One region of the Mammaliicoccus vitulinus genome, then DNA from elsewhere that is predicted to be linked to it. Evidence: riboswitches for the same ligand, from Rfam matches in the RefSeq annotation. Region 1 holds a riboswitch; the other holds the start of a gene.

Region 1 (16,575 bases):
AAGCTTTACAAAGATTGTATGGTGACGTGAAGTTTGGTGTGGGTCCTGTTATTGAAGGTGGATTCTATTATGACGTAGACACTGAACATAAAATATCTAGTGACGACTTCGAAACAATTGAAAAAGAAATGAAACAAATCGTGAATGAAAACTTTAAGATTGCGCGTAAAGTTGTAAGTCGTGATGAAGCAAAAGATTTCTTTACAAATGATGAGTACAAATTAGAATTAATAGATGCAATTCCTGAAGATGAGAACGTAACACTTTATTCTCAAGGTGAATTTACTGATTTATGTCGAGGCGTTCACGTACCTTCAACTTCAAAAATTAAAGAATTTAAACTTTTATCAACTGCAGGTGCTTACTGGAGAGGCGACTCTAATAACAAAATGCTACAACGTATTTATGGTACTGCTTTCTTCGATAAAAAAGAATTAAAAGCTTATCTAAAAGTATTAGAAGAAAGAAAAGAACGTGACCATAGAAAAATTGGTAAAGAGTTAGAGTTATTTACTACGAATCAAGATATTGGTGCTGGTTTACCATTATGGTTACCAAACGGTGCAACAATTCGACGTGAATTAGAGCGTTATATCGTGGACAAGGAAGTCGCAATGGGTTATGACCATGTTTATACACCAATTATGGCAAATGTTGATTTTTATAAAAAATCTGGTCACTGGGATCATTATCATGAAGATATGTTCCCTACAATGGACTTAGGAAACGAAGAACTTGTTCTTAGACCGATGAACTGTCCTCACCATATGATGATTTATAAAAATAGCCGTCATTCATATAGAGAATTACCAATTCGAATTGCAGAATTAGGTATGATGCATAGATATGAAGCGAGTGGAGCAGTATCTGGTTTGCAACGTGTCCGCGGTATGACTTTAAATGATGCGCATATCTTTGTTAGACCTGATCAAATCAAAGAAGAATTCAAACGCGTTGTAAACATGATTCTTGATGTATATGATGATTTCGGATTCGAAGATTATACATTTAGATTAAGTTTACGTGACCCAGAAGATAAAGAGAAATATTTTGACGATGATGATATGTGGAATAGAGCGCAAGCTGTTCTTAAAGAAGTTATTGACGAAATGGAGTTACCATATGAAGAAGCAATTGGTGAAGCGGCATTCTACGGTCCTAAATTAGATGTTCAAGTGAAAACAGCAATGGGTAAAGAAGAAACTTTATCTACTGCGCAACTTGATTTCTTATTACCAGAAAAATTTGATTTAACTTATATCGGTAATGACGGTGAAGAACATCGTCCTGTTGTCATCCATAGAGGTGTTATTTCAACTATGGAAAGATTCACTGCATTTTTAATAGAAGAAACAAAAGGCGTGTTCCCAATTTGGTTAGCGCCGAAACAAGTAGAAATTATTCCTGTTAATGCTGATTTACATTATGATTACGCTAGAACATTACATGATGAATTGAAATCTCAAGGCGTACGTGTTCACATCGATGATCGTAATGAAAAGATGGGTTATAAAATACGCGAAGCTCAAATGAAAAAAGTTCCATATCAACTCGTTGTTGGTGACAAAGAAGTGGAAAATCAAGAGGTAAATGTCCGCCAATATGGTTCTAAAGATTCGAAAACTGTCGAAAAAGATGAGTTCATCTGGAGCTTAGTAGATGAAATTAGATTGAAAAAGTAATAAGCTATTGAAATTCATTGTGTCATCGGGTATAGTTTTAATAGTAAATTTAATTAAATATTCCTCAGTAATGAGTTAGAGGTTGCAATATTCAATAGTAATTATTCAGAAGCGTAATGGCGCATATGTTGAAATAATGAAAGGGGATATTGCCGAAATAAATAGTAACCATGATGCTATTTATTGGGCCAGTGTTTAATAAATACTGGACTGTCACACTAAGTGATGTGCTACCAATTTGTATGGAATGAACATATATAGGTCGCATATCTTGAGGATATGCGACTTTTTTAGTGGCTCGATTGTGGAATGGAGAAAGGAAATAACAATGTCTCAAGAAAAATCAACAAACAATGTTCAAAGAAAGCTTAAAGATAGACATATATCAATGATCGCTATTGGCGGTTGTATAGGTACAGGTTTATTTATGACTTCTGGCGGTGCTATTAGAGATGCTGGACCAGGAGGGGCGCTATTAGCATATGCAATAGTCGGATTAATGGTGTTCTTTCTTATGACATCTCTAGGAGAAATGGCAACGTATTTACCGGTTTCAGGATCATTTAGTACGTATGCGACACGATTTGTAGATCCTTCATTAGGATTTGCGCTAGGTTGGAATTACTGGTTCAACTGGGTTATTACAGTTGCAGCTGATATTACGATAGCTTCTCAAGTTGTCAGCTATTGGGAACCGCTTGAAATTATTCCATCGTGGCTATGGAGTGTAATATTTATGGCCATTATATTCGGTTTAAATGCTCTTTCTGTTCACGTGTATGGAGAAAGTGAATATTGGTTTGCCTTCATTAAAGTTGCTACAGTTATTATCTTTATTGGAGTCGGTTTATTAACAATATTCGGTTTGTTAGGCGGAGAATATTTAGGATTCAATAACTTCGTAGCAGGTGACGCACCATTCTTAGGTGATTCTAATGTTAATACATTCTTGCTCGTGTTAGGTGTATTCTTAGTAGCAGGATTCTCCTTCCAAGGTACAGAACTCATCGGTATTACAGCTGGTGAATCTGAAAATCCTGAGCGTGCTGTGCCTAAAGCGATTAAACAAGTATTCTGGAGAATTTTATTATTCTATATTTTAGCAATTTTTGTAATTGGTATGATCATTCCTTATACGAACCCTAATTTAATGGGTGGAGATGAAGTGGCTAAATCGCCATTTACACTCGTATTCGAAAACGCTGGTTTAGCATTTGCAGCTTCATTTATGAACGCAGTAATTTTAACATCCGTATTATCAGCTGGTAATTCTGGTATGTATGCTTCAGTGAGAATGCTCTTCTCTATGAGTAAAGATAAACTTGCTTCACCTGTATTTTCAAAAACAAATAAATTCGGTGTTCCTTATACAGCGCTTATGGCTACAGCAGTCGTTGTTGTCATTATATTTGCGATTGAGCACTTAAGTGGTGGTGCATATGAATATATTATCGCTGCTTCAGGTATGACAGGATTTATTGCTTGGTTAGGTATAGCAATTAGTCACTATAGATTTAGAAGAGCTTTTGATATTCAAAATTATGATAAAACAAAATTAAAATATACAGCTAAATTATTCCCATTCGGACCACTATTCGCTTTTGCACTTTGTGCGGTTGTAATTGTTGGTCAAGATGTTGATTTCATTCAAACAGGTGAGTTTGAACCTAGAAGATTCTTCATCACATATATGGGTATTCCAGTATTTTTAGCATTCTTTATATTCCATAAAGTGAAATATAAAACAAAAATGATTCCACTAAAACAAGTTGATTTAAGTCAAGACGTGGATATGCAAGTATTTGAAAAGAATATTAAATAAAGATTGACATGAACGTTTATAATTGGTAAGATAAGTCTTGTTGAATACGAAACGGACCAAGTAGAAGCATACCCGCTTCTCACCTGTAGTGACGCGTAAAGCTGTTAGCAGGTACAATAAACCTTTAATGTTTATGGATGAGAGCGGGTGCATTGTGCATTCGTTCTTTTTTTTCTTGGACGACTTCGTAAAATTCTAGGAGGTGTCAACCATAGCTAAAGATCAGACTCAAATTAATGACAAAATTCGTGCGAAAGAACTTCGCCTTATAGGTCAAAATGGTGAACAAATTGGTGTTAAATCTAAAATTGAAGCAATTGAAATGGCTGAAAGAGTAGATTTAGACGTAGTAATCGTAGCACCAACTGCAAAACCACCTGTTGCAAGAATTATGGATTATGGTAAATATAAATTCGAACAACAGAAAAAAGAAAAAGAAATGCGTAAGAAACAAAAAGTAGTTAATGTTAAAGAAATTCGATTAAGTCCAACTATCGAAGAACATGACTTTGAAACAAAATTAAAGCATGCTCAAAAATTCTTATCTAAAGAAGATAAAGTTAAAGTATCTATTAGATTTAGAGGTCGTGCGATTACGCATAAAGAAATTGGTCAACGTGTGTTAGAACGCTTTGCAGAATCTTGTAAAGATATAGCAACAGTTGAGCAAAGACCTAAAATGGAAGGGCGTTCAATGTTCTTAATGTTATCGCCAATTTCAACTGAAAAATAAACCGAAATAATAGGAGGAAATCTCAATGCCTAAAATGAAAACTCATCGTGGAGCAGCTAAACGTGTTAAAAGAACTGGTTCAGGTCAATTAAAACGTTCTAGAGCGTTCACTTCACATTTATTTGCAAACAAATCTACTAAAGCGAAACGTAAATTACGTAAAGCTTCATTAGTTTCTAAATCAGATACAAAACGAGTTAAACAAATGTTAACGTACGTAAAATAATAAACATAGCGGACTAATGGTCCATTTTAAGGAGGAATTATAATGCCACGTGTTAAAGGTGGAACAGTGACGAGAGCTCGTCGTAAAAAAGTTTTAAAATTATCTAAAGGTTACTTTGGATCAAAACATACATTATATAAAGTTGCTAAGCAACAAGTTATGAAATCAGGTAACTATGCTTACCGTGACCGTCGTCAGAAAAAACGTGAATTCCGTAAATTATGGATTGCACGTATCAATGCGGCATCTCGTCAAAACGACATCAGCTATAGCCGTTTAATGAATGGTCTTAAATTAGCTGGTATTGATATCAACCGTAAAATGCTTTCTGAAATCGCTGTTTCAGATGAAAAAGCATTTGCTGAATTAGCTACTAAAGCTAAAGACGCTTTAGCTAAATAATAGCTGTTCATATACGCAATTTAAACTGTCGATAAAGGATTGAACTTTATCGACAGTTTTTTTATGAAAAAAGGGAGGAATAGCCCCATCTCCTTTACGCTTTATATTCCCTTTGATAAAATAGTGTAGAAAAAAGAATAAGGAGAATAATATGTCTAAATTTGACGAAATGATAACAGTTGTACCAAGAAAGACAATTTTTAATGATGAAGCGTATCAATTCGATGGCTTTAAATCAATTCAAGATGAAGAAACAAAATATATTTATGAAACAATTAATCAATATGAAACAAAGAGACGTGGAGATATGGAGGAAGACCCTTCATATAAACAATTGATTTCGTATTGCATATTAGAAAATGAAAATGACGAAGTATTGGTTTATGAACGTTTAACTGGTGGTGGTGAAGGTAGACTTCATGGCTTAAGTTCAATTGGCGTAGGAGGACATATGAATGATGTTCCTGGCGCTACTAATGTTGAAGAAGTTATAAGAGAAAACGCAGCACGTGAACTAGAAGAAGAAGTTGGTTTAAATAAACAAGATGTAGAAAATATGGAATTAATCGGCTTTATCAACGATGATCAAAATGAAGTTGGAAAAGTTCATATAGGTGTTGTCTTTAAATTAAAAGTTGATAAAGAAAGTGTAGAAGCTATCGAGACTGATACATTGAAAATCAATTGGGTTAATCAATCAGAATTGTCGCATAATGAAAACTATGAAACATGGAGTAGTCTTATTATAGACGGCATATATAGAAGAGGTGAGTAACCTTGAGTGAAATCATTCCATTTCCAAAATTGAAAAATCAGCTCATTACGAGTATTAATCAAGCAATAAAAAATGGACAGTTTGATGAAGCTTATCAAACGTTTGAATTATATGAACAACATTTTGCGATGGATGAAGAACTTTCATTAAAAAAATGTGAAGTCTTAAAAGAGTGTGGCCATTATTTAGAATTAAGAGAAGAAGCAAGTATATTGTTAAATCAAGGACATGATTATTACGATAAAATTGTTGTTTATTTTGTCGAAAGCTTATATTATTTAGAACAGTATCAAACAGTAGTTGAAATCATTAATCAAATTAAAGATGAAAACATTGAACATTCTACTAGAATGTCGCTACTTCCAATTCAAGATATGGCAAAAGATAAACTCGACCAAAGACAGCTTAAAGCTTCAGAGGTATTAAGAACGTTTCAAGAAACACAATTTGAAGAGCAAATTAATCTATTGATAGATTTAATTGATAATCACTTAGGTGTATTTAATTTAACGTTAGCTCAAATTATAGAGAACGAATCACTGCATCCTAATGTACAAAGTTTAATTTTAGAGTATTTGAGATTAGGCGAATGGTCTGCAGATGTAAAATTTGAAAAGCTAAACGAGATTATAACCGTTAACCCCATCGAATTAGATGGCATTGAAAGAACAAACATTAACAAAAATATCATTCCTAAAATAATAGATCAACTTGAAATTGATAGTCCTTCATCAATTGAATTAGCTAAAAGTTTACTGAATCAACACGCTATAGTAATGTATCCAATTACGTTTAGTGAGATAAAAGATGAAAATTTAATTGCGTGTTACTTGAAACTTTTATCAGAACGTTTTAATATAGACGCTAACTACAAAAGTGTAAATCAAGATGATTGGCAAAAATTTATTGATTTTATTCAAAAATTGTAATGAATATAAACACTATAGTTGAAACATCAGAAAGCTATGTTATAATTAAAGAGTTGAAAATTAATAAAATTAGGATAATCACGGAGGTTTTTATTCATGACAGCAACATGGGAAAAGAAAGAAGGTAACCAAGGTTTATTAACTGTTACGGTTCCTACAGAAGAAGTAAATAAAGGTTTAGACAAAGCATTCAAAAAAGTTGTTAAAGAAATTAATGTACCTGGCTTCCGTAAAGGTAAAATGCCAAGACCATTATTCGAACAAAGATTTGGTGTTGAATCATTATACCAAGACGCATTAGACTTCATTTTACCTGAAGCATACGGTAATGCAGTTGAAGAAGCAGAAATCAATCCAGTTGATCGTCCGGAAATTGACGTTACACAAATGGAAAAAGGTAAAGAACTTATCTTTGAAGCTACTGTAACAGTTGAACCAGAAGTTGAATTAGGTGACTATAAAGGTCTAACTATAGAAAAACAAGATCGTGAAGTAACTGACGAAGAATTCGACAAAGCATTAGAAGACGCAGTGAGTCGTCAAGCTGAATTAACAGTTAAAGATGGCGAAATCGCTGAAGGCGACGTTGTAAACATTAACTTTGATGGTTATGTTGACGGTGAAGCTTTTGAAGGCGGACAAGCTGAAGGTTACGATCTTGAAATTGGTTCTGGATCATTTATTCCAGGATTTGAAGAACAACTTATTGGTCTTAAAGCGAATGATAGCAAAGATGTTGTTGTCACTTTCCCTGAAGAATATCACGCTGAAGAGTTAGCTGGTAAAGAAGCAACATTCAAATGTGAAATTAATGATGTGAAATCAAAAGAAATTCCAGAATTAGATGATGAATTAGCTCAAGAGCTTGATGAGTCAATTAAAACTGTAGACGAGTACAAAGAAAAATTACGTAAAGATTTAGAAGATGCGAAAGTAAATCAAGCGGAAGCAACTGAAAAAGAAGAAGCGATCACTAAAGCTTCTGACAATGCTAAAGTTGAAATTCCTGAAGCTATGATTAACACTGAATTAGATCGCATGATGCAAGAATTCGAACAACGTATATCACAACAAGGTTTAAACCTTGAATTATACTATCAATTCTCAGGTCAATCAGAAGAAGAACTTAAAGCACAAATGAAAGAAGACGCTGAAAAACGCGTTAAAACTAATTTGACTTTAAAAGCTATCGCTGATGCAGAGAATATTGAAGTTTCTGATTCAGATGTTGAAGCAGAATTGACTAAAATGAGTGAACAATTTGGATTATCTGTTGAAGATATTAAATCAACATTAGGTAATAACGACATTTTAATTAACGACCTAAGAATCCAAAAAGTTATTGACTTATTAGTTGCTGAATCAGTTGGAGAATAATTGTTATTCAGTATTAAATTAATTATAGTAGCAGAATTTTTCTGCTACTATTCTTTTTTTAGTTCGTTTAATTTGAAAAAGTAAAAAACATTTAGTATAGTCTAAAAAGAATAGGGGTGTAAAAATGTTTAAATTTAACGATGGTGAAGAAAACTTAAAATGTTCTTTCTGTGGTAAAGAGCAGGATCAAGTTAAAAAACTTGTAGCTGGTAGTGGTGTATATATTTGTAATGAATGTATAGAACTTTGTTCTGAAATAGTAGAAGAAGAATTGAAGTCACAAGAGCCAGAACAATTTACTGAAGTTCCTACACCTAAAGAAATTATGGAACAATTAAATGATTATGTTATTGGACAAGAAAATGCTAAAAAATCATTAGCAGTTGCTGTCTATAACCATTATAAACGTGTTCAACAACCTTCAGAAAGTGAAGATGGTGTTGATTTACAAAAAAGTAATATCGCATTAATTGGACCTACTGGTAGTGGTAAAACATTACTAGCTCAAACATTAGCTAGATCTTTAAATGTTCCATTTGCTATTGCAGATGCAACGAGTTTAACAGAAGCTGGTTATGTAGGTGAAGATGTAGAGAATATATTATTAAGATTAATCCAAGCAGCAGACTTTGATGTTGAAAGCGCTGAAAAGGGTATTATATATGTTGATGAGATTGATAAAATCGCACGTAAATCTGAAAACGCATCTATAACAAGAGATGTTTCCGGTGAAGGTGTTCAACAAGCATTGCTTAAAATATTAGAAGGTACTACAGCAAGTGTACCGCCACAAGGTGGCAGAAAACATCCTAACCAAGAGTTTATTCAAATAGATACAACTAATATTCTATTTATTCTTGGTGGTGCGTTTGATGGTATTGATGAAGTTATCAAACGTAGATTAGGTGAAAAAATAATTGGTTTCAGTAGTTCAGGTGAAGAAATTAGCGATGAAGAATCATTGTTATCACAAATCAGACCGGAAGATTTACAGTCTTATGGTTTAATCCCTGAATTTATCGGTAGAATTCCAATTGTAGCTAATTTAGAAACGTTAGATGTTGATGCATTGAAAAACATTTTAACTCAACCTAAAAACGCATTAGTAAAACAATATACTAAAATGCTTGAATTAGATGATGTTGAATTACAATTCGATGAAGAAGCACTAACAGCGATAAGCGAATTAGCTATAGAACGTAAAACAGGCGCGCGTGGATTGCGTTCTATTATTGAAGAAGCTTTAATTGATATCATGTTTGATATTCCATCAAGTAGCGATGTTAGCAAAGTTGTCATCACAGAAAATACAATTAGAGATAATAAATTACCTAATTTATTTGATAGTGAAGGTAACTTAATAAATGATGAAAAGACATCAGCATAACTATAAATGATCTATAAGAGGCTGGGACAAATTATTTGTCTCAGCCTCAATCATTTATAATGGGTGGTACAATGAAATCTTATTTCAACATTAGATTTCTGTTTCGCTCCGTTTGCTTTGTTTAAAATATAAGCAATATAAGATATAATAAAAGAAACAAACTTGTAGGAGAAAACAATGAAAATTAATCCGAATAACGTAGATATTATAATAAGCGCAGTTGATCCAAAGCAATATCCTGAAACTGGTTTACCTGAGATAGCGCTTAGTGGACGTTCTAATGTTGGTAAATCAACGTTCATTAATACACTAATCTCAAGAAAAAAAGTAGCAAGAACTTCATCTAAACCAGGGAAGACGCAAACATTGAACTTCTTTAACGTAGATGAACAACTTATTTTTGTAGATGTGCCAGGCTATGGTTATGCAAAAGTAAGTAAAAAACAAAGAGAACAATTTGGTAAAATGATAGAACAATATTTAACGACTAGAGACGAATTGAAATGTGTAATTCAGCTAGTAGACATTAGACATAAACCAACACAAGATGATGTATTGATGTATAATTACTTAAAACATTTTGAAATTCCTACAATCATTATCGCAACTAAAGAAGATAAAATACCTAAGGGCAAAGTTCAAAAACATTTAAAAATTATACGACAAACTATGGAAGTTGATTCTGAGGATAAGTTAATAAGTTATTCATCTGTTAAAAAAGAAAAGACAGACAATATTTGGGCGTTATTGTCACAATATATTTAAACAAAATCCTCACATTCCTAGATTAGAAATGTTATAATTTAGGCATTGGACATAAATTAATGGGGGCGTTAGAAGTGCATGTTGTTGTAGTAAGTGTAAACTATAAGACTGCAGACGTTGCGATGCGTGAAAAATTAGCGTTTAATGATCAAGAAATAGAGAACGCGCTCGTAGCTCTAAGTAATAAAAAATCAATATTAGAATGTGTAATCTTATCAACATGTAATAGAACTGAAGTATATGCTGTTGTAGATCAAATGCACACAGGTAAATATTATATTCAGTCATTTTTAGCTGACTGGTTTGATCAATCATTAGACACAATTAAAGCTTATACAAATGTGTTAACTGAGAATGATGCAGTGGAACATTTGTTTAGAGTGACATCAGGTTTGGATTCAATGGTCCTAGGTGAAACACAAATATTAGGACAAATGAAAGATGCGTTTCAAATTGCACAAACTGAAGTTACAACAGGTACAATGTTTAATCGATTATTCAAACAAGCAATTACGCTAGCTAAGCGTGGTCATCATGAAACAGATATTGCATCTAATGCTGTGTCGGTTTCTTATGCTGCAGTAGAGTTATCTAAAAAAGTGCTAGGTAAATTAGACAATAAGAAAGCACTGATCATTGGTGCTGGTGAGATGGCAGAATTAGCAGTTGCAAACCTTAACGGTAGTGGCGTAAATGACATTACGGTAATCAATCGTACTGTTGCTAAAGCAGAAGCATTAGCAATGCAGTATAAAGGCGTAGCTAAAGGCATCAATGAATTACAATGTTCATTGATGGAAGCTGATATTGTTATTAGTTCTACAAGTGCAGAACATTATGTCTTAACTAAAGAAATGATGCAAGATGTAGAACGTTTTAGAAGAAACAAGCCACTTGTATTAATTGATATTGCTGTGCCTAGAGATATTGACCCTGCAGTAAATGATCTAGATTTAATGTTTAACTATGATGTAGATGATTTGAACGGTCTAGTAGACGCAAACCTAGCAGAACGTGAACAAGCAGCTCGTGAAATTGAATTACTCATTGCAAAAGAAATAGATAAACATGAAGAATGGGTAAACATGTTAGGTGTTGTACCTATTATTACAGCGCTTAGAGATAAAGCGTCACATATACAACAAGATACTATGGAAAGTGTAGAAAGAAAGCTTCCTGATATGACTGAAAGAGAAAGAAAAGTTATATCTAAACATATGAAGAGTATCGTTAATCAACTATTAAAAGACCCGATTACACAAGCTAAAGAATTATCAACGGATAAAAAATCAAAAGAAAAATTAGAATTATTCCAAGAAATCTTTAATATCACAAATGAAGTAGAGCAAATTAATGAAACTAAGAAAGAAATAAAGAGAGGTCAATTGTCTACAAGCACAGTTGAATCTTAATTTAAATATATGGTGATGCTATGCAAGATATAATTGCGGTACGTTTGCATGAAATTGTATTAGTCATTTACATGATATGTTTAGGGTGCTATTTCTATGACTTTATTCAAAAAAATTCTAAAGTAAGAACGTTTGGGTACTACGCACTAGGGATTGTTTGGATTTTTCAAACAATCTTTTTGTGCATGTATATTGTGACAACAAAACAATTCCCAATCTTGACTATATTTGAAGGTTTTTATTTTTATACATGGATGATTATTACAGTTTCATTAGTTATAAACTATTTTAAATCAACAGATTTAACAGTATTTATTATTAATCTAATTGGATTTGTATTCTTAGTTATTCATACATTTAGACCTGAGCAATATGATACAGAAAATACTGCTTCTAATATTATGAATGAATTGCTATTAATACATATATCTTTAGCAATTTTAAGTTACGTTCTTTTTGCATTAAGTACATCACATGCAATATTGTATTTACTTCAAAGAAAGAACTTAAAAGAGAAAAAGTTTAACCAAAAGTTCTTTAGAATGGGTAGTATTGAACAATTAGAACAAAATGTTTTTAGATTCTCTTTAGTAGGATTTTTAGTACTGCTCATCAGTTTAATATTAGGCATTCAATGGGGCTTAATTATAATTGGTAGTGAGATTTGGATAGATATGAAAGTGATAGGATCATTAATAGTCTTGTTATTATACGGTGTTTATTTATTTTTAAGAGTGAGAAAATCTGTTAATACTAAAACATTAGTCATAGCGAATATTATGATATTTTTAGTGTGTATGATAAATTATTTGGTGGTCTCAAAATTTTCAGGATTTCATCAATGGTTTAACTAAACAATGATGGAGGAAATTATGCGTAAAATTATTGTAGGTTCTAGAAAAAGTAAATTAGCAATGACGCAAAGTCAGCAATTTATAGATAAATTAAAAGAAACATATCCAGAATTAGATATTGAAATCAAAGAAATTGTAACTAAAGGTGATAAAATAATTGATGTTCAATTGTCTAAAGTTGGTGGTAAAGGTTTATTCGTAAAAGAAATCCAACAAGCATTATTTGATCGCGAAATTGATTTTGCGATTCATTCGCTAAAAGATGTTCCTAGTGAATTGCCTGAACAGCTCACACTTGGATGTGTACCTGAACGCGAAAATCCTTTTGATGCTTATATCGCTAATAATCACGTAAAACTTGCAGATCTAAAGCCAGGTAGTATAGTAGGCACAAGTTCTTTAAGACGTGGTGCACAAATATTAGCTAAATACCCTCATTTAGAAATTAAATGGATTAGAGGTAACATTGATACACGTTTGAAAAAATTAGAAACAGAAGATTTTGATGCGATTATCCTTGCCGCTGCAGGATTAAAACGAATGGGTTGGAGTGAAGACATCGTTACTGAATATTTAAAAGAAGATACGATGGTTCCAGCTATTGGTCAAGGTGCATTAGGTATTGAATGTAGAAGAGATGACAAAGAATTATTAGATATTCTGAAATCCGTTCACGATGATACAGTAGAAACATGTGTTACATGTGAAAGAACGTTTTTAAGTGAAATGGATGGAAGTTGTAAAGTTCCTATTGCAGGCTATGCAACTAAAGAAGGAAATGAAATTTCATTTACTGGATTGATAATGTCACCTGATGGTAAAGAAAGATATGAATGTACGAAAGTAGGTACCGATCCAGTAGAAATCGGTAAACAAGTGTCTGAAGAATTAAAAGCTCAAGGTGCATATGAAATTATTAAGAAATTAAATGAAGAAGCATAATAAGGAGTCGTTAAAATGAAGCCGATTATAGTGGTTACAAGTACAAGAACTGTTCAACGCGAAGATGTAGAGATTCGACATTATCCATTTATAGATATTGTTCCTATCCAATTTGACCAGTCTTGTTTAAAACCCCACTATGATTGGCTTATTTTTACGTCTGTTAATGCTATTAAAATTTTCGAACCGTATTTAGCGAGTATTCGTGTGAATCATATTGCAGTCATTGGATCTAAAACTAAAAAGATGGCTGAGAAGCTGAATATTACTGTTGATACAATGCCTGAATCATTCACGCAAGAAGGTTTAATAGATGAATTTAAAGATAAACTATACAATCAATCTGTATTGATTCCATGCAGCAAACTTGCGAGAGATAAACTAACGACGCAATTATCTGAATGGAGTAATCAAGTACAAAGGTTGCACATCTACGAACCTGTGACAAATACTGAAAATGTTAATAAAGTTCACGAACTTATTAAAAATAATGAAGTGACGCACGTTACTTTTTCAAGTTCATCAGCAGTATCAAGTTATTTTGACAAACATAAAGAAATCAACGATGCAGTAACAGTTTATGCAATTGGAGAAATTACACAACGAAAATTAAATACATATCATCAACCTTCTAAAATAGCATCAGAATACACTTTGGAAGGTATGATAAATACAATTTTGAAAGAGGTAGAATTATGAAATTTGATAGACATAGAAGACTTAGATCATCACAGGTAATGAGAAATATGGTGAAAGAAACATATGTCCATAAATCTGATTTAATTTATCCAATATTCGTAATCGAAGAAGACAACATTAAGAATGAAATCACATCAATGCCTGGTATATATCAATTAAGTTTAAATCTTTTAGAAGAAGAACTGAAAGAAGCTTATGATTTAGGTGTTAGAGGTGTTATGTTCTTTGGTATACCTAATGAGAAAGATGCATGTGGTACAGGTGCATTTATTGATGATGGCATTATTCAAAAAGCAACTCGACTATCTAAAAGTAAATTCCCAGATTTATTAGTTGTAGCAGATACGTGTCTTTGTGAATACACTGATCACGGACATTGCGGTGTTATAGATGAAGAAACAAACGATGTAGATAATGATAAATCATTAGAATTACTTGTTAAAACTGCAGTTTCACAAGCTAAAGCAGGAGCGGATATCATTGCGCCAAGTAATATGATGGACGGATTTGTAGCTGAGATTAGAGAAGGATTAGATCAAGCTGGATTTATAAACATCCCTATTATGAGCTACGGTATCAAATATGCATCTAGCTTTTACGGTCCATTTAGAGAAGCAGCTGATGGCGCGCCTTCATTCGGTGACCGCAAAACATACCAAATGGATCCAAGCAACCGTTTAGAAGCATTTAGAGAACTAGAAAGTGACATTAAAGAAGGTTGTGACATGATGATTGTTAAGCCAGCTTTAAGTTATTTAGATATTATAAGAGATGTACGTAATCGTTCTGACTTGCCTATTGTGGCATACAACGTAAGTGGTGAATACAGCATGACAAAAGCTGCTGCATTAAACGGTTGGATTGATGAAGAGAAAATCGTTATGGAACAAATGATCTCAATGAAACGTGCTGGAGCAGACATGATTATAACTTATTTCGCAAAAGATATATGTAAATATCTAGATGGAGGAGAATATTAATATGAGATATGAACAATCGATAGATGCATATAAAGAAGCAGTAGATTTAATGCCAGGTGGCGTCAATAGTCCGGTTCGTGCATTTAAATCAGTAGATACGCCACCAATCTTTATGGATCATGGTAAAGGATCAAAAATTTATGATGTAGATGGTAATGAATATATAGATTATGTATTAAGTTGGGGTCCTTTAATTTTAGGTCATACACATGAAAAAGTTAAAGCTGCATTACATGAAGCGGTAGATAAAGGATCTTCATTTGGCGCTTCAACAGAACTTGAAAATAAAATGGCTCAACTTGTAATTGACCGTGTACCATCAATTGAAATGGTGAGAATGGTTTCTTCAGGTACGGAAGCAACATTAGCAGCTTTACGTCTTTCAAGAGGTTTTACTGGTCGAAATAAAATTTTGAAATTTGAAGGTTGCTATCACGGACATAGTGACTCATTACTTATTAAAGCAGGTTCAGGTGTAGCAACTTTAGGTTTACCTGACTCTCCAGGAGTACCTGAAGGAACTGCTAAAAATACTATAACAGTTCCTTATAATGATATTGATGCAGTAAAAGTTGCATTCGAACACTTCGGTGATGATATTGCAGGGGTTATCGTTGAACCTGTTGCAGGTAATATGGGTGTAGTACCGCCAGTAGAAGGATTTTTAGAAGGACTACGTGAAATTACAAAAGAATATGGCTCAGTCTTAATATTTGATGAAGTTATGACTGGATTTAGAGTGGGGTATAACTGTGCACAAGGTTATTATGGCGTTACACCAGACTTAACTTGTTTAGGTAAAGTAATTGGTGGTGGATTACCAGTTGGTGCATTTGGTGGTAGAAGAGATATCATGGAAGAAATAGCACCAGTAGGAAATGTTTATCAAGCTGGTACATTGTCAGGGAATCCATTAGCTATGACGAGCGGTTATGCAACATTAAATGAATTAACAGAAGATAGCTATCGTTATTTCAATGAATTAGGAGATTTACTTGAAAATGGTCTTAAAGAAGTTTTTGCTAAACATGAAGTGCCAATAACGGTAAATCGTGCTGGCTCAATGATTGGATACTTCTTAAATGAAGGGCCAGTAACAAACTTTGATGAAGCTAATGCATCAGATTTAGAATTATTTAGCAACATGTATAGAGAAATGGCTCAAGAAGGCGTATTCTTGCCACCATCTCAATTCGAAGGGACTTTCTTATCTACTGCTCATACTAAAGAAGATATAGAAAAAACAATTCAAGCGTTTGATACTGCGCTTGGTAGAATTACAAAATCATAAAAGACGCCTCAATTTATATTTTTAAAATATTATAATTTCACATGAGGTGTTAATTCATGAATAGTAATAAGTGGAACATTATAATCGTAAGTTTGTTAGCTATAATACTGGGTTATTTACTCCAAAGTATTCATATGATTTTACCTTGGTTGTTTGGTCCAATATTCGCGAGTATTATCGTTATAAAACTAATGAAACGCTCGATTAAATGGCCAAATTGGCTAGGTAATATAGGATTGCTCATTCTTGGTGTTCAAATGGGCTCGACTTTCACACGTGATGTACTTCATGATGTGAAA
Region 2 (16,575 bases), 280 kb from region 1:
GGTTAAGCAGTATCAAAACTTACTTGAAAAATATCAAACTAAGTTTACAAACGAAGTTATAGGTAAACATAATATTCATGCCTTTTATAATAATTGTGATTTATCATATTGCGAAGACTGTGAAGAAGATTTACAAATTTTTTATAGTATTCTTATATTAAATGACAATTCTATTTATACACCTTTACCAAATTAATAAAATCTGAAAATATCTCAAATAGTATTGCATTTGGATATTGAGTAACGTATAATAAGTAATAGCAATATCGTTATTCCATATTGCAAATAACATTAATGATTCATTGTGTTTTTTGTAATATGCGAATATCGCATATTGAATTTTAGTCTTGGAGGTTTCACAATTATGAAACAAGGTACAGTAAAATGGTTTAACGCAGAAAAAGGATTTGGCTTTATTGAAATTGAAGGAGAAAATGACGTATTCGTACATTTCTCAGCAATTAACCAAGAAGGTTACAAATCTTTAGAAGAAGGTCAAGCAGTAGAATTCGAAGTAGTAGAAGGCGACCGTGGCCCACAAGCTGCAAACGTTGTAAAACTATAATATAAATGAATTTGAAAGACTAGAAAGAAACCCTAACATTGTTAGGGTTTCTTTCTGCTTTGAGATAATATTATAATTTAGTAATAAATGATACTTATATCATTAAGAAGTGCAAAGATCTCTTCATTAGGTTATAGCCTAGTGAAAAGATCTTTTTTATTTTTATATTTACGATTTTGCTCGTGCATGCTTGCCTAGGGTATGGTTCGAGCCTGTAGTCGCGTGCGGCATACTATTCCCTCAGGCGTCAGCACTTTACAAAATCTTGGAGAAAGATTATAAAGAGTTTTTGCTATTTATCATGTGGGGCCTGACTTGATAAATTCGCGGACCAATCGCACGAAGACTCAGAAGATAAACTAAAAAAGAGCGCAAATTCTTCATATAACAAGAATTTGCGCTCTTTTCCAATAATCTAGCATGTTAATGTCCTAGACTATTTTTATTTTACATCGTTCATAATTAATTGTTTTAATGATTGTCTTTTAATAACTTCTCTTGCTTTACCATCTTTAACAAATAGAACTGAAGGTTTTAACATTTGATTATAGTTAGAACTCATTGAGTAATGATAAGCTCCGGTAGACAATACTGCTATATAATCACCAATTTTTGTCGATTTAGGTAATTTCATGTCTCTTCCTATTAAATCTCCAGATTCACATAATTTACCTGCAATTGTTACTTCGTGCGTATCTTCGTCATTTCTATTTACAAGCAATGCTTCATACTGTGCATCATACAGAGCTGTTCTAATATGATCACTCATGCCACCATCTATTGATACATAAGTATTCACGTTCGGTATTTCTTTAATTGTACCGACTTGATATAACGTAACACCCGCTTCACCAACTATTGAGCGACCTGGTTCTATTGATATTTCTGGTATTGCCATTTCGTATTTCTTACTATTTTCTTTAATAGCGTCAGTTATAAGCTTAATACCATCTTCAATAGGGTAACTTTTATCTGCTTCTGTATATTGAATGCTAAATCCGCCACCTAAATTCAAGATATCAATTTCAATATCGTGCGCTTTTAACCATTCGAATACGATTTGAATCGTATTAATTGTGCCATCTGCTTCAAATATTTGTGAGCCAATATGGAAGTGAATACCTTTAAAGTCTATTTTATCTGACGCTTGTAAAGCACGTACACCTTCTAATGCGGTACCATGTTTAATTGACAAGCCAAATTTGCTATCTTCTTGGCCAGTTTGAATAAATTCGTGTGTATGTGCTTCAACACCTGGATTAACTCTTAAAACAGCTTTAATTGGCTTAGAGGCAACACGATTAATACGTTCGATTTCATCTAAAGAATCAATGACAAAGTATTCTACGCCACTTTCTATAGCATACTCTATTTCTTCATTTGTTTTGTTGTTACCATGGAAGTGTATTTTACTCGGATTGAAGCCACTTGCTAAAGCTGTATATAATTCACCTTCAGAAACAACATCTAATCCCATTTGTTCTTCATCCATTAATTTAAATAACTGTATACTACTAAAAGCTTTCGATGCATAAGAAATATTATAAGACAATCCACTTTCTTTAAAAGCTTCATGAAATCTTCTACATTGATTTCTAATTTGTTCTTCATCATATACGATAGTAGGGGTACCAAAGCTTGCAGCTATTGTCTTTAATGACACGTTACCCATTGTTAAAACACCTTGTTCGTTATATTTTACTGTCATGATATAATCTCCTTTATTAATGAATGATGGTTCAAAGCACTAATTTGTTCAGAATTTGCGCCAACACCTTTAAATGTAAATTCATCTATCCTTATTTCATCACTATACATTGTAACGATATCTCCACTTTGTACAGAATCATCTACTTCGACAAACATGTGACTCATCATTAGACCGCGTATTGGATAACGCTTTTGATTGATCAACGCATCATATTTGGCTCTTGTCTTAAGTATACCGTCACCATAACCAATATCAACTACAGCTATATTGCAGTCTTGCTCAGCAGTATATTGAAAGCTATATCCACACGTTTCTCCTTTTTTTATAGGACGAACTTGTATGACATTTGCAGTTACAGAAAAATTTTGTTCGGTAAGTGTAGTAGGTAAGGTGCTATACGGCCTAGAACCATATAATATGATGCCTAATCGTGCATGTGTATGTTTGTCTAATAATCCATCTTCACGGACATAACTCGCGCTATTTTGAGAGTGTATAAATTCAAATTTATAGCCCGCGTTTAAAATATGCGTTAAACAGTTATTCCATGCTGTTCTTTCAGTCTCATATTCATCACCATCAAATTCGTCAGCATAGCCAAAATGCGTCCAAATCCCTTCAATAATTGCTTGATGCTCTGTAGGGAGGCTTGAATTATGTTCTAATGCTTCTATCATTTCATATTGATCCTTTAATCCTGAACGGTGCAATAAATTTTCTAGCTCTAAATGTAATTTAATACCTGCTAAAGATTCTATATGCTCATAGAAGAACTTTAAAGAGGGCAATGTCATTGCAATATTATAGGTTTTTAACGTTTCAAATTCTACTGATGGATTCATGAGAAATATGTTCACATTTTGATCTAAGTTGCGTATTCTAATCGCTTCATGCAAAGAAGTCGTACTAAAAGTATGAATGCCCGCTTTTATAAAAGATTGGACAGCAAATTCTAAACCGAAATGATAAGCATCATTTTTTACAACTGCCATAACATCATTATCGTGAATGACATTTTTTACATTATTAATAAATTTTTGTTCTTCAATTTTTATACGTGCTACCATTAAACGACCTCTCCTTGAGTTAATAAAGCTGTGTAATAATCAGCGATACTTATCAATATTTCTTCATCAAAATTCAATCTATTTGTGTGAAGACCATATACATAATCTTTTTCTATATTTCGTGTTCCGAAAAAGACAAAATAACTTGGTGCTAAATTTCTATAAAAACTAAAGTCTTCTCCGAATAAATAAGGCTTTTCAAGTTCATGTTGTGTTAAATTAACTTCAGATAACGCATTTGTTACGCCTTCATAAAGACTGGCATCATTTATAGTAGGTGGATATCCTTCTGCGTATTTAAGTGTGCACGTTACATTAAATAATAATTCAACACTTGCTGCTATTTTTTGCATTTGATCTTTAACTATTTGAAGATCATTCGTATCATAAGTTCTAATTGTACCTTCTAAATAGCCGTTTTGAGGAACGGTATTAATCGCTTCACCAACATTAAATTGGCCAACGTGTACGATATTACGATTGAGACCATTTAAATGAAATTGCTGTATTTGTGTAACTTGAGATAATACGTGCATCATTGCTTCAGAGGCCGCTTTACCTTCTTCTTTACTTGCCACATGACTAGACAAACCATTTAAATAGAACCTATACTCAGTCGCACTCGCTGTAATTTCATCATTTTTAAACGCAACAGTTCCTGCATCTTCAAAAGGCATAATATGCACACCATATATCTTTTCGATATTATGTTTATCAAACACTTTCGATTGTATCAATTGATTAGCGCCAGCTTCTGTTTCTTCAGAAGGTTGATAAATAAATACAACATTATGAGGTAATTGACCTTTATCATATAAAGCTTTACAACGTTTTGTAAAAAGCATAAGTGCTGTCGTATGGCCGTCATGCCCACATGCATGCATAACGTTATCGACCGTACTTTTATATGAAATATCGTTCACTTCTTGAATAGGTAAGGCATCAATATCTGCTCTATATGCAATTGTATGATTTGAATTACCCTTTAAATAGCCAATAATACCTGTTTGAATAGGGCGTTCATATGGAATTTCAAGTTCTTTTAAAAATGATTCAATATATGCTGTTGTTTCATACTCTTGCATGCTCAACTCAGGATGTTGATGCAAGTATCTTCTTGTATTTTGAACAAATTCTAATTCAGACATTAAACTCAGTCCCTTTATAGTATGTATAGAAAACGCCAATCAAAATGATTGGCGCATTCATGTTATATAATTAATTTAAATTACGTAATGCAGATACAATTTCTTTTTTACCATCTTGAACATCTGCTGATTGTTTAATTACTTTAGCAGGTGTACCAGCAACGACTGCACCTTCAGGAACATCTTTCGTTACAATAGCACCAGCTGCTACAATTGCGCCTTTACCAATTCTTACACCTTCAAGAATAACTGCATTTGCACCAATTAATACATCGTCTTCAACAATAACAGGAGAAGCACTTGGTGGTTCAATTACGCCAGCTAATACTGCACCAGCACCAACGTGAACATTCTTACCTGTTGTAGCGCGGCCACCTAAAGTAGCATTCATATCTATCATAGTGCCTTCACCGACTACTGCACCAATATTAATTGTTGCACCCATCATAACTACAGCGCCATCTTCAATCACAGCATGTTCTCTAATGAAAGCACCTGGCTCAATACGTGCATTTGTATTTGTTAAATCTTTTAATGGAATTGCTGAATTACGGCGATCATGTTCAATTTCTACATCAGTAAATGAAGATTTGTTGTTCTCATAAAAGCTCTTCCAATCATTCGCATCACAAAAAATTGTTTTTGATGATTCTGAACCAAATACTTTAAATGACTCTGGGAACTCAACATTTTCAAATTGCCCATTTACATAAACTTTTAATGGGGTTACTTTCTCCGCCTCACTAATATATTGAATAATTTCTTCTGCTGTAAAATCTTTAACCATGTTAAATTCTCTCCTCATTTAAGTTATTGTATGTGTAATATCCGTTTTCTTTATTTACTAAAACATCAGCTACATTAATAGCGCCATTTGCAAAGATATCTTTAGATTGTGCACGGTGAGTAATTTCAATTGTCTCATCGTGTCCTGCAAACAATACTTGATGTTCTCCAACAATTGTACCACCTCGTTGAGAGCTAATTCCAATTTCTGCTGCTTCACGTTTAGATGAAGACTCGTGTCTATCATAAACTGGCACTGACTGTTCTCTTTTCTCTTTAATCGCATCATATAGTTGTACAAGTGTACCACTAGGTGCATCTACTTTTTTATTATGATGTTTTTCAATCATTTCAATATCAAAGTCTTCCAGTAATGGGACTGCATATTGAATAATTTCTTTAAGTATGTGAACACCATAACTCATATTAGCACTGAAGAACACAGGCATATGAGCAGACTTTTCTTTTAGTTTTTCAATTACTTTTTCTTTTTCACCAGTTGTTGCTATGACTAAAGGTAACGTAAAATCTTCTTCTAGCAACGGTAATAACAGTTCAGGATTTGAAAAATCGATCGCAACATCCGCTTCCGGTGCTTTAGAAATTGAATTAAAAGCAGGGTAGGGATATTGTTTAGACGAATCCTTTACAATTACACCTACAATTTCGTTATCTCTTTCTTCAGCTAATCTCGCGACGCGTTCATTCATAGCGCCGTAACCAATTAATAATATTCTCATTGTTTTACACCATCTTTGAAAGTATTAAATGCTTCACTTAAAATAGTTCTTTCTTTTTCCTCTAAAGTTACAAGTGGTAATCTCACTTCATATTGCCCAAATCCTAATTCAGAAGTGAGTAACTTAATTGGTACTGGATTAACATCGACACTTAAGTGATTTAATAAAGTCACAATTTCTGCATTTAAAGCAGTAGCTTGTTCTAATTGATCATTTGAAACGTAATCATATAATTGTTGTGTTTCAAATGGTATCGCGTTAGCAACTACGGAAATAAGTCCATCGCCACCTAGACGATAATAATCGTACATATTGTCATCATTGCCACTATATAAAGCAAAATCACTTGGTAATTTACTTTTTAAAGTTTTTGCATATTCTAAATCGCCAGTTGCATCTTTAAGTGCAACGATATATGGATTTTCACTTAATTTAAGCACCGTATCAATTTCTATCGTCATGTTCGTTCTTGAAGGCACATTGTATAGAACGACTGGCAATGCAACTTCATTGGCAATTTTAGTGAAATGCGCAATTAAACCTCGTTGACTCGTTTTATTATAGTAAGGTGTAATTAACATAATTGCATCTGCACCTAATTCTTTTGCTTTAATAGATGCCTCAATTGAAGCTTGTGTATTATTTGTACCTGTTCCTGCAATAACAGGCACACGGCCATTCACTTTTTTAATACCGCATTCTAATAAAGCGTTTCTTTCTTCAGCTGTCAATGTTGGGTTCTCAGCTGTTGTACCGTTGATAATAATACTTTTAACGCCATTCTCTATTAAAAATTCTATATGATTTTCAAATGCTTCGTAGTCTACATCCTCGTTTGTAAATGGTGTTGTTAGGGCAACGCCCACACCCGTAAAAATATGTGACATACTTAACACTCCTCATTTTATTTATTTAATTGCATAACTTGTTCTAACACTTGAACTGCATTTAAACTTGCACCTTTTAGTAAATTATCTGAAGTACACCAAATATGGAAAGTATTATCTAAAGAATCATCTTTACGAATTCTTCCAACAAATACTTCATCTTTACCAGTAGAGTGTATAGCTAATGGGTATTCGTTATTTTCAACATTGTCTACTAATACAACTCGATCATCTTCTTTAAATAAGTTCTTGATGTCTTCAACTGTTGCTTCTTTATCTAATGTTACGTTCATGTGGACACTGTGGCTATCTTGTACAGGTACACGCACACAAGTCGCTGTAACATTTAGAGACGGTTGATCTAAAATTTTTCTCGTTTCTTCAATCATCTTTTGTTCTTCTTTTGTATAACCATCTTCTAAAAATACATCTATATGTGGTAACACGTTATTATATATTGGGTGAGGGTAGTTCTTAGGTGCTTCACCTTTTTCACCATTAGACAAATCTTCACGACCAGCAAGTCCCGAACCTGATACTGCTTGGTAAGTTGTATAAGCAACTCTTTTTAAACCAAATGTATCTAATAAAGGTTTCAATGGCACGACTGATTGAATAGTTGAACAGTTCGGATTCGCAATGATTTTACGATCTAATTTCGGTTCGTTAACTTCTGGAACGATTAAATCAATACCTTCATGCATTCTCCATTGACTAGAATTATCTATAACAATAGCGCCATGTTTTTCAAAGAGTGGTGCGAATGCTTTACTTGTTCCGCCACCAGCGCTCATAATCACATAATCAAATTGACCATCTGTTTTTTCTTCCGTTAAAGCTTCAACAGTATATGTTTTTCCTTGAAATTCAACTTCTTTACCTGCTGATCTTGGTGATGAAAATAGTACTAGTTCATCAAATGGTACATTCTTTCTATCTAATACTTCTAATACTTTTTCTCCTACTAAACCTGTTGCACCTACAACTGCTAATTTTGTCATTTTTTTCACTCCATCATCAATTATATATTAAACGCTTCACTTAAAGTTCGAACGGCAGTTTCACCTGAATCACGATCAACGACATAAGAAATACTAATTTCTGAAGTCGTTGTTTGATAAAAGCGTATGTCATGACTAATTAAAGTACGAAAAGCTTTTGAAGCTATTCCAGACATATCTCTCATACCAGTTCCGATTACAGAAAGTTTCGCGTAATTATCTTTCATTTTGTAACGCAGGTGAGGGTAATCCTCAGTTAAGCTTTCAATAATTTGTTCGATTTGTACAACTTCTGAGTCTTTAATCGTAAATGAAAGCTGTAATCCTTGTTGATTTTCAATTTGTGAAATCATATCAACATTCATTGATTGTTCTTCTAAAGCATCAAACAAATTTTGTAATAATGCGAAGTTTTGCATTGGATAAGTTAAAGTAACATGAATCATATGTTTATCTAATGCGACTCCTGTGACTGCTTTTTTCTCTAAAATCTCTGTTTGTGGCATAATCCATGTTCCTTTCACGTTCGATAATGTTCTACCAAGATAAAGAGGTGTATTGTAATTTTTAGCGATTTCAACACTTCTTGATTCTAATACACCTGCACCTAGAGCGCTCATTTCCATCATTTCTTCATAAGAAACTTCATTTAATAACTTCGCTTCTTTATAAATTCTAGGATCAGTACCATATACACCTTCGACATCTGTATAGATTTCACATGATGTATCGATGCTCGCTGCAATCGCAACTGCTGTTGTATCAGAACCACCACGACCTAAAGTGGTAATTTCTAAATGATCATTTACACCTTGAAATCCTGCAACAACGAGTATGTCATTCGTTTCAAAAGCTGTTTCAAATCGTAACGCATCAATTTCTGCGATTTTACTTTTCAAATGATGACCAACCGTTTTAATACCAGCTTGATAACCCGTCATTGCTTTCGTTTGAACACCTATATCATTTAATACCATAGAAAGATATGAAATAGTCTGTTGTTCTCCAGTTGTTAAAAGCATAGCTAAATGTTCATCTTTAGGTCGAGAGGTTAGTGCGCTAATATTCTCAAGTAAAGAATCTGTCGTTTTACCCATAGCGCTAACCACTACTACTAATTGTTCTCCATTATCAACGCGTGATTTCAACATATACGCGATGTTTTTAATCTTGTTAAAATCACCGACGGACGTACCGCCAAACTTTAATACACTTTGCTTCAAAATAATTCCTCCTATAAATCGGGAGGTCAACGCCGTAATATAAATAAAAAAACAAGCTCGGCATCCGAACTTGTTTTAATTTATATATACAAGTGATGCACTCCATTATTCCTAAGATAATGACAGACAACTAGCTCTTAACCTAAATGTCCAACATAATATTTCTGCAAAAATATAATGTTTCGGCATCGCACCCTTTCGCTCCTTAAAGATTGCAGTCTAATAGGGGAGTTACTAATGATTGATGCGCCTCATCAAAAACATATTCAATTGGTATGCATTCATTATACATAGAAAGAATATTGATGTAAAGAGAGAAAACAGATAAATTCAAAAGTTCTAACTATTTCAACAATTGTTGGAAAAACATGGATACTATGTAGATTCATTCATATTATCTTTTGACATAAAAAAAGCTTCAATCCAACTATAAGTGGATTGAAGCTTCTCTATATATCATATTAATTATAAAAGACCTGAATCTTTCAAGTATTCTTCATAAGTGATTTCTTTAGAAATAACACCGTCTTCTTTAATATCTATAACTCTATTTGCAATTGTGTTAATAAACTCGAAGTCAAATGATGTGAAAATTAAAGAACCTTTGAAATTCTTCAATCCATCATTTACTGCAGTAATACTTTCTAAGTCTAAGTGGTTAGTTGGCTCGTCTAATAATAATACGTTAGAGCTTGACAACATCATTTTACTTAACATACATCTTACTTTTTCTCCACCTGAAAGTACGTTTGCTTTTTTCTTAACTTCTTCACCACTAAATAACATACGTCCTAAGAATCCTCTTAAGAATGTTTCTGTTTGTTCTTCTGGTGGTGCATATTGTCTTAACCAATCAACTAAGTTCAAATTAACACCTTCAAAGAACTCTGAGTTATCTTTTGGTAAATAAGACTGACTTGTCGTAACGCCCCATTTAACTGTTCCTTCATCAGGTTCAAGTTCTCCAGCTAAAATACGTAGTAGGGTAGTTTTAGCAATTTCACTTTCTCCTATTAATACTGCTTTATCATTAGGATTCATCGTGAACGATACATTGCTTAATACTTTTTTACCGTCAATTGTTTTAGAAACACCTTGAACTTGTAATAATTCGTTACCAACATCTCTATCCATAGTGAAATTAACGTATGGGTAACGTCTTGATGATGGTTGAATATCATCAAGTTCAATTTTATCTAACATTTTCTTACGACTTGTTGCTTGTTTAGATTTAGAAGCGTTAGCGCTAAATCGAGCAATAAAGTCTTCTAATTCTTTAATACGTTCTTCTTTTTTCTTGTTTTGATCTTGAGCCATTTGAGAAACAAGTTGACTTGATTGATACCAGAAGTCGTAGTTCCCAACAAATAATTTAATTTTACCGTAATCTAAGTCAGCAATATGCGTACATACGTTGTTTAAAAAGTGTCTATCATGTGATACGACAATAACAGTATTCTCAAAATTAAATAAGAAATCTTCTAACCAAGCAATTGCCTTAATATCTAAACCGTTTGTAGGTTCATCTAGTAATAGAACATCTGGATCACCAAATAAACTTTGTGCAAGTAACACTTTAACTTTTTGATTGTTTTCTAACTCAGACATTTGTTTGTCATGCAACTCATCTTTAATACCTAAACCTGAAAGTAAAACAGATGCATCCGCTTCAGCGTTCCATCCATTCATTTCACCAAATTCACCTTCAAGCTCTGCTGCACGCATACCGTCTTCATCAGAGAAATCTGGTTTCATATAAATTTCATTCTTTTCAGTCATAACTTGCCATAATTTTTCATGACCTTTTAATACAACATCGATTACTTTTTCATCTTCATGTGAAAAGTGATCTTGTTTTAATACTGCTAGACGTTCATCTTTACCAAGTGAAACGTGGCCTGATTGAGAATCCAATTCCCCAGATAAGACTTTTAAGAACGTTGATTTTCCTGCGCCATTAGCGCCAATAAGTCCGTAACAGTTTCCTGGTATGAACTTAATACTTACATCTTCAAATAGCTTACGATCGCCAAATCGCAAACTTACATTAGTGACTTGTAACATTAAATGACTCCTTTTCATTAATACTTCTATCGATGAATTATATCATAAATCAAACAAAAAAGGGCAAGAGATTGAACAGTCGTTACACGAAGAAAAATACATGTTATAATGAATAAACGAAAAAGTTAAGAATGGAGAATGACATGACAAATGATACAGATACACTTGTAGGTCGCATAGACTTTTTAAAAGTGGATAGATTAGAAGGTTCAACATACCATTTACTTGGACCAAATAGTGAAAGAATTAAAATGAATGCTTCAGAAGTAGGCGAAGATGATCAGTTAGAAATAGGAGAAGATTATAGTTTCTTCGTATATCCAAGTCGATCAGGAGAATTATTCGCTACTCAAAACATGCCTTCAATAACAAAAGACCGTTATGATTGGGTAAAAGTATTAAGAGTAGACAGAGATGGCGCATCAGTAGATGTAGGATTACCAAGAGAAGTATCAATACCTTGGGAAGATTTACCAAAAGTAGAAGAATTGTGGCCACAAAATGGTGACATGATTTTCTGTACACTTAGAATAGATAGTCATAGTCAAATGTTTGCGAGGTTAGCAACTGAAACAATCGTTGACACAATGTTTAAAGTCGCAGAAGAATCAATATTACATCAACACGTTACAGCTAGACCTTATAGATTATTAAGAGTAGGTACTTTCTTATTATCTAAAGAAGGCTACAAAATATTTGTACACGAATCAGAACGTAGACATGAACCAAGACTTGGTGAAGAAATGGACGTTAGAATCATCGGCGTAAAAGAAAACGGTGAACTAAACGGATCATTCTTACCATTAGCTCATGAAAGATTAGACGAAGATGGCCAAGTTATATTCGATTTACTCGTAGAATATGATGGAGAACTGCCATTTTGGGATAAATCAAACCCTGAAGCTATAAAAGAAGTATTTAATATGAGTAAAGCTAGCTTTAAACGAGCAATCGGTAGATTATACAAACAAAAGCTCATTACAATAGAGACAGGTAAAATCACCATCACTCAAAAAGGCTGGTCTCAAGTTAAAAAAGAAGATTAATCAAGAATCAATAAAAGAGTTTGGAACATAAATCCCAACTTAAAATAAATCACCCAATCCATTGTAATCATTTTCGGATTGGGTGATTTTATATTTCTGATTTTGCAAAGTGCTGACGCCCGGGGGAATAGTATGAGCGAGAGACTACAGGCTCGAGCCATACCCCTAGGCAAGCATGCACTTTCAAAATCGTAAAAATATAAAATATTAAAAGCTCGCTTCTACTTTTCTTTATTTCAAATAATTTTATTAGGATAGGCTTCTAGTATATCTTCTGTCACTTCATCGTCTGATATTACAGCATCAACATCATCGGTATTATAGAAATTATATAAAGCTTGTACACCAAATTTCGTACTATCCGCTGTAATATATTTTAACTTGGCATGCTCAAGTATAATATGGATGCCTTTTCCTTCTTCTTCATTAGCAGTCGTCAGCTTCTGATCATATATACCACTTACACCTACAAATGCTTTTGCAACATGAAAGTCTTCCATCATTTTATTAGCAAAGTGTCCGATAAATGTGCCAGTTTTAGATCTAAATCTTCCACCAACAAGTAAAATATCTATATTTGATAAATCCTTATACTGTAAAAATATATCAAGTGAATTAGTAAAGATACTTAAATTCTTGTCTTTAATAAAATCATATATCAGTTCGTTTGTTGAGCCTGAACCAATAAAGATGATATCTTCATTATTTATTAAATCTCCACATTTTTTGGCAATTTTTAATTTATTGGACACATTGATAGTTTGTTTTTCTTTATGAGATTTCTCATTATATAAACGTTCTTCTTTCAATTTTGCGCCACCATGGATTCTATTTAACAAGCCTTCATTCTCTAATTCTTGTAAATCTCTTCGAATAGTCATTTCAGCAACACTCATTTTTTCAGAAAGGGCAGACACTTTAACCGATAGCTCGCGGTTTAGTTCATCCATAATGAATCTATGCCTATCAACTTTTAGTTTCACGATTCGTCCTCCTAGTCATAACACTTTTTATAAGTTCGAATTTGTTTGCTTATATTGTAGCACACATGTTTATATAGTAAGCACAATATATAAAAAGGGTTTATCCATTTTATATAACGGATAAACCCTTTATTTGCTTCAATAAACATTAAATTTATTCGATTTCATCAGTTAATTGTTCAAGTTGATCGATTAAACTACCAATATAGGCGATTGTTTCTTTTAGAGGCTTATCAGTCGTGATATCGATGCCTGCTAATTCTGCAAGTTCAACTGGTGATTTTGAACCACCAGATTTCAAGACATTTAACCAATCTTCAACTGCAGGTTGGCCTTCTTTTTCAATTCTTTGGCTCATCGCTGTACCAATCGTCAGTCCTGCAGAATATGTGTAAGGGTATAAGCCCATATAGTAGTGTGGTTGGCGCATCCAAGTTAATTCAGCACCTTCAGTGATTTCAACATCGTCTCCCCAAAAGTCAGAAATCACTTGTTTCTTAATTTCATTGAGAAGTGGGGCAGTTAAAGCTTCACCATTATCGACACGTCTATATACTTCTCTTTGGTATTTAGCTTCTAGTAAATGCGTTACCATATTATGATAATATGTTCTAGAAATAATAGAACTGATTACCCAGCGCTTAAATTTAGGATCATCTGATTTTTTCAACAAGCTATTGGCCATCAGCATTTCATTCATTGTAGATGGCGCTTCTACAAAGTACATTGAGCAATCAGCTTCATAGACATTTTGATGAGCATTTGCTAAATTAAAATGTCCTGCATGTCCTAATTCATGAGCCAATACAAATACTTCTGTCATTTTACTTGTCCATGAAATAAAAATAAATGGATTGACGCCATATGGACTAGCACAATAAGCACCTGTTTGTTTCCCTTTATTTTGAGGGAAATCTATCCAGCGTTTATCATAGCTGTCATTCACCATTTCCATATAGTCTTCTCCAAGAACACTCAAAGCATCCTTAATATACGCTTTAGAACCTTCAATAGAAACATCTGGTTCGTACGTAGGGTCTAAAGGTATACGTAAGTCTTCAAATTTCAACGTATCCAATTGATTAGTACGCTTTAGTAATTGCGCATATCTTCGCATGTGTGGTGCTAATTCTTCAGAAATAACATCAATTTGTCGATCATACATTTCTCTCGTTACATCTTGAGGCTCTAATAAGAAATCTATTACAGAATCATAACCACGTAATTCAGATTCTATTTTTTCCTTTTGAACATGCGCATTGTATGTTGCTGCAGTCGTGTTTTCATAACGACGTAATGCTTCATTAAATTTCTTGAAAGCATTTCTTCTCACTTCAGTGTTTGAATCAACTTCATAATCACCTTCAAATGACACATAATCTAAAGGAATTTCCTCTCCATTAGCTTCAAAAGTGCCGAATTCAATATCTAACATTTTAGTAATACCATACATTTCATACGGTGCACCAAAAGTAGGTGAGAACGTAGCTAGCGTTTTTTCAACTTCTGGATGTAAAGTATGCGCTTTTTGACGTTTTAGTAATGATAAATATTTAGGATATTCAGATTGCTTAATTAAAGCATTAAACGCTTCTTCATCCAACTGTAAAATTTCTGATTCAACAAATGATAGAAGGCCAGCTACTTTTCCATAAGTAGTTGAAAATTGTGCCGCTACTTTTTGGCTCTTATCATCAGAAGTGTCTGTAGAATATAATAATTCCGCATATGTACTTAAATGTATAATGCTTACAATAATGTCAGCTTGATCTTTTAAAGCTGATTCTATAGTTGAGATTTCATTTAATTGGTTCACATATTTTTCATTAAAAGCCGTTACAGTGCTAACTAAATCTTTTAATGAACTATAAAACGCATCATTATTATGATATAAGCTTGAAAGATCCCACGTTTCCTGAGTAGGAACTTCATTTCTTAATACTTGTCCCATCATATCACCCTTTTTAATTATTTATTCAAAATATTTAACTTATATAATTTATTATACATATAATTAAGTGTCTCGTCATATTATTGAGAAGCTATCATCTAATGGTGTTCGCTGAATATATACAAACCATTTTCTAAATAATATAAATACATTTACTATTAAATTTATAATTAAACTAAAAGAAACAGGGTATAGATATAGACAACTAGAATGAAGGAGGCGAACATCTTGAACATATTCGATTTTCCAAATTATTTATGGATTTCTTTCGTAATAGTCATTATTTTTTCTGTTTTATCTTCATTAATACTTAAAAAACACGTAATTAGTGCAATTTTGACATTTATCGTATTAGGTATGATCGCATTTATATTGCCTAATTTTTATGATATTACATATGAACCATTATTAGGATACGCTGCTTTTATGGCTATCATTAGTCTGATCGTATGCTTATTTACATGGTATTTAATGAGAAAGAATCAAAGAAGAAAAGCTGCAAAACATACTCAAAATGAAGACATTGAAGATGGACGCCAATTTAATGAACTCAAAAGACGTGATAAATAAAATACAAATCAAAAGAAGCCTTAAGATTTCAAAAATCTTAAGGCTTCTTAATGTATGGTTTCATTCAGTTTATGCGAAACACTTATTTAAAATGAATAGGTGTTGTAATGGCATATAATGCTTCATTGATTAATTTTGATTGATTGGCACTTAAATCAGAATTCTTCAATGTACCTTCACGTTCATAATTACATCTTTCAATTGTTTGTATACTTTTACTGTTTTTAACGTCAATATATGCTTCAATCCTTGCAAATTGATGTGTTTCAATTAAATAGCGTGTAACAAATTGAATTGCTTCAGTCATATAGCCTTTACCTTGAGCTGACACGACCGTCCAATATCCAATTTCACAAGAAGGTATTCTTAAGTCTATATCTTGCAACACTATTGAACCAACGAATGTTTTAGTTTCTTTATCAAAAAGAAAATATCTTAAAATTTGCTTGTTATAGTTCATATCTGTTGTTTTATTGATAAAATCTATCGCTTTAAATTCATCGAAATTATAATTGAAAAATGAAACCCATTCTTTTAATGTACCAGCAGAATGGAGTAATTCATCTTTAATCGTTTTTTTATATGCTAATACTTGTTCTCCAGCCATAAGTATTAAGCGAGATGTTTCTAAAGTTAAGTCATATTGAGGTTCTCTGTTCATGTTAAAACTCCTGTCTTTCTATTATTCTATATATACTATACCACTTATTAATCTGACATGATTTCAAAAATAAAAAATTATATTTGTTGTTGACTCTTACGTTGCGTTAGACTTTATAGTGAATAAATGAGGAGGTTAAGTAAATGGAAATGACTGTTAAAGAACTAGCCAA

What was found. A riboswitch is a leader RNA that binds a small molecule or an ion and turns the genes downstream of it on or off. The one in region 1 is predicted to bind lysine.
Region 2: another riboswitch for lysine. It lies ahead of PYW35_RS07000 (aspartate kinase); the one in region 1 lies ahead of PYW35_RS05525 (amino acid permease).

Annotation. Positions count from the first base shown of each region.
Region 1 is NZ_CP118974.1:1,094,186-1,110,760, forward strand. It holds gene thrS (threonine--tRNA ligase) at 1-1,682, shown strand, start outside; lysine riboswitch at 1,751-1,923, shown strand; gene PYW35_RS05525 (amino acid permease) at 2,011-3,504, shown strand; ribosomal protein L20 leader region at 3,557-3,682, shown strand; gene infC (translation initiation factor IF-3) at 3,707-4,237, shown strand; gene rpmI (50S ribosomal protein L35) at 4,263-4,463, shown strand; gene rplT (50S ribosomal protein L20) at 4,506-4,865, shown strand; gene PYW35_RS05545 (NUDIX domain-containing protein) at 5,017-5,640, shown strand; gene PYW35_RS05550 (hypothetical protein) at 5,643-6,569, shown strand; gene tig (trigger factor) at 6,666-7,946, shown strand; gene clpX (ATP-dependent Clp protease ATP-binding subunit ClpX) at 8,071-9,333, shown strand; gene yihA (ribosome biogenesis GTP-binding protein YihA/YsxC) at 9,511-10,098, shown strand; gene hemA (glutamyl-tRNA reductase) at 10,173-11,510, shown strand; gene PYW35_RS05575 (cytochrome C assembly family protein) at 11,531-12,364, shown strand; gene hemC (hydroxymethylbilane synthase) at 12,383-13,306, shown strand; gene PYW35_RS05585 (uroporphyrinogen-III synthase) at 13,322-14,005, shown strand; gene hemB (porphobilinogen synthase) at 14,002-14,985, shown strand; gene hemL (glutamate-1-semialdehyde 2,1-aminomutase) at 14,987-16,276, shown strand; gene PYW35_RS05600 (AbrB family transcriptional regulator) at 16,333-16,575, shown strand, end outside.
Region 2 is NZ_CP118974.1:1,375,044-1,391,618, forward strand. It holds gene PYW35_RS06955 (DUF1033 family protein) at 1-196, shown strand, start outside; gene cspA (cold shock protein CspA) at 365-565, shown strand; gene lysA (diaminopimelate decarboxylase) at 1,008-2,273, opposite strand; gene PYW35_RS06970 (alanine racemase) at 2,270-3,343, opposite strand; gene PYW35_RS06975 (M20 metallopeptidase family protein) at 3,343-4,491, opposite strand; gene dapD (2,3,4,5-tetrahydropyridine-2,6-dicarboxylate N-acetyltransferase) at 4,562-5,278, opposite strand; gene dapB (4-hydroxy-tetrahydrodipicolinate reductase) at 5,280-6,017, opposite strand; gene dapA (4-hydroxy-tetrahydrodipicolinate synthase) at 6,014-6,904, opposite strand; gene PYW35_RS06995 (aspartate-semialdehyde dehydrogenase) at 6,922-7,905, opposite strand; gene PYW35_RS07000 (aspartate kinase) at 7,926-9,128, opposite strand; lysine riboswitch at 9,216-9,391, opposite strand; gene PYW35_RS07005 (ABC-F family ATP-binding cassette domain-containing protein) at 9,594-11,192, opposite strand; gene PYW35_RS07010 (CvfB family protein) at 11,336-12,238, shown strand; gene PYW35_RS07015 (DeoR/GlpR family DNA-binding transcription regulator) at 12,475-13,221, opposite strand; gene pepF (oligoendopeptidase F) at 13,376-15,172, opposite strand; gene PYW35_RS07025 (hypothetical protein) at 15,401-15,742, shown strand; gene PYW35_RS07030 (GNAT family N-acetyltransferase) at 15,825-16,403, opposite strand; gene PYW35_RS07035 (MerR family transcriptional regulator) at 16,547-16,575, shown strand, end outside.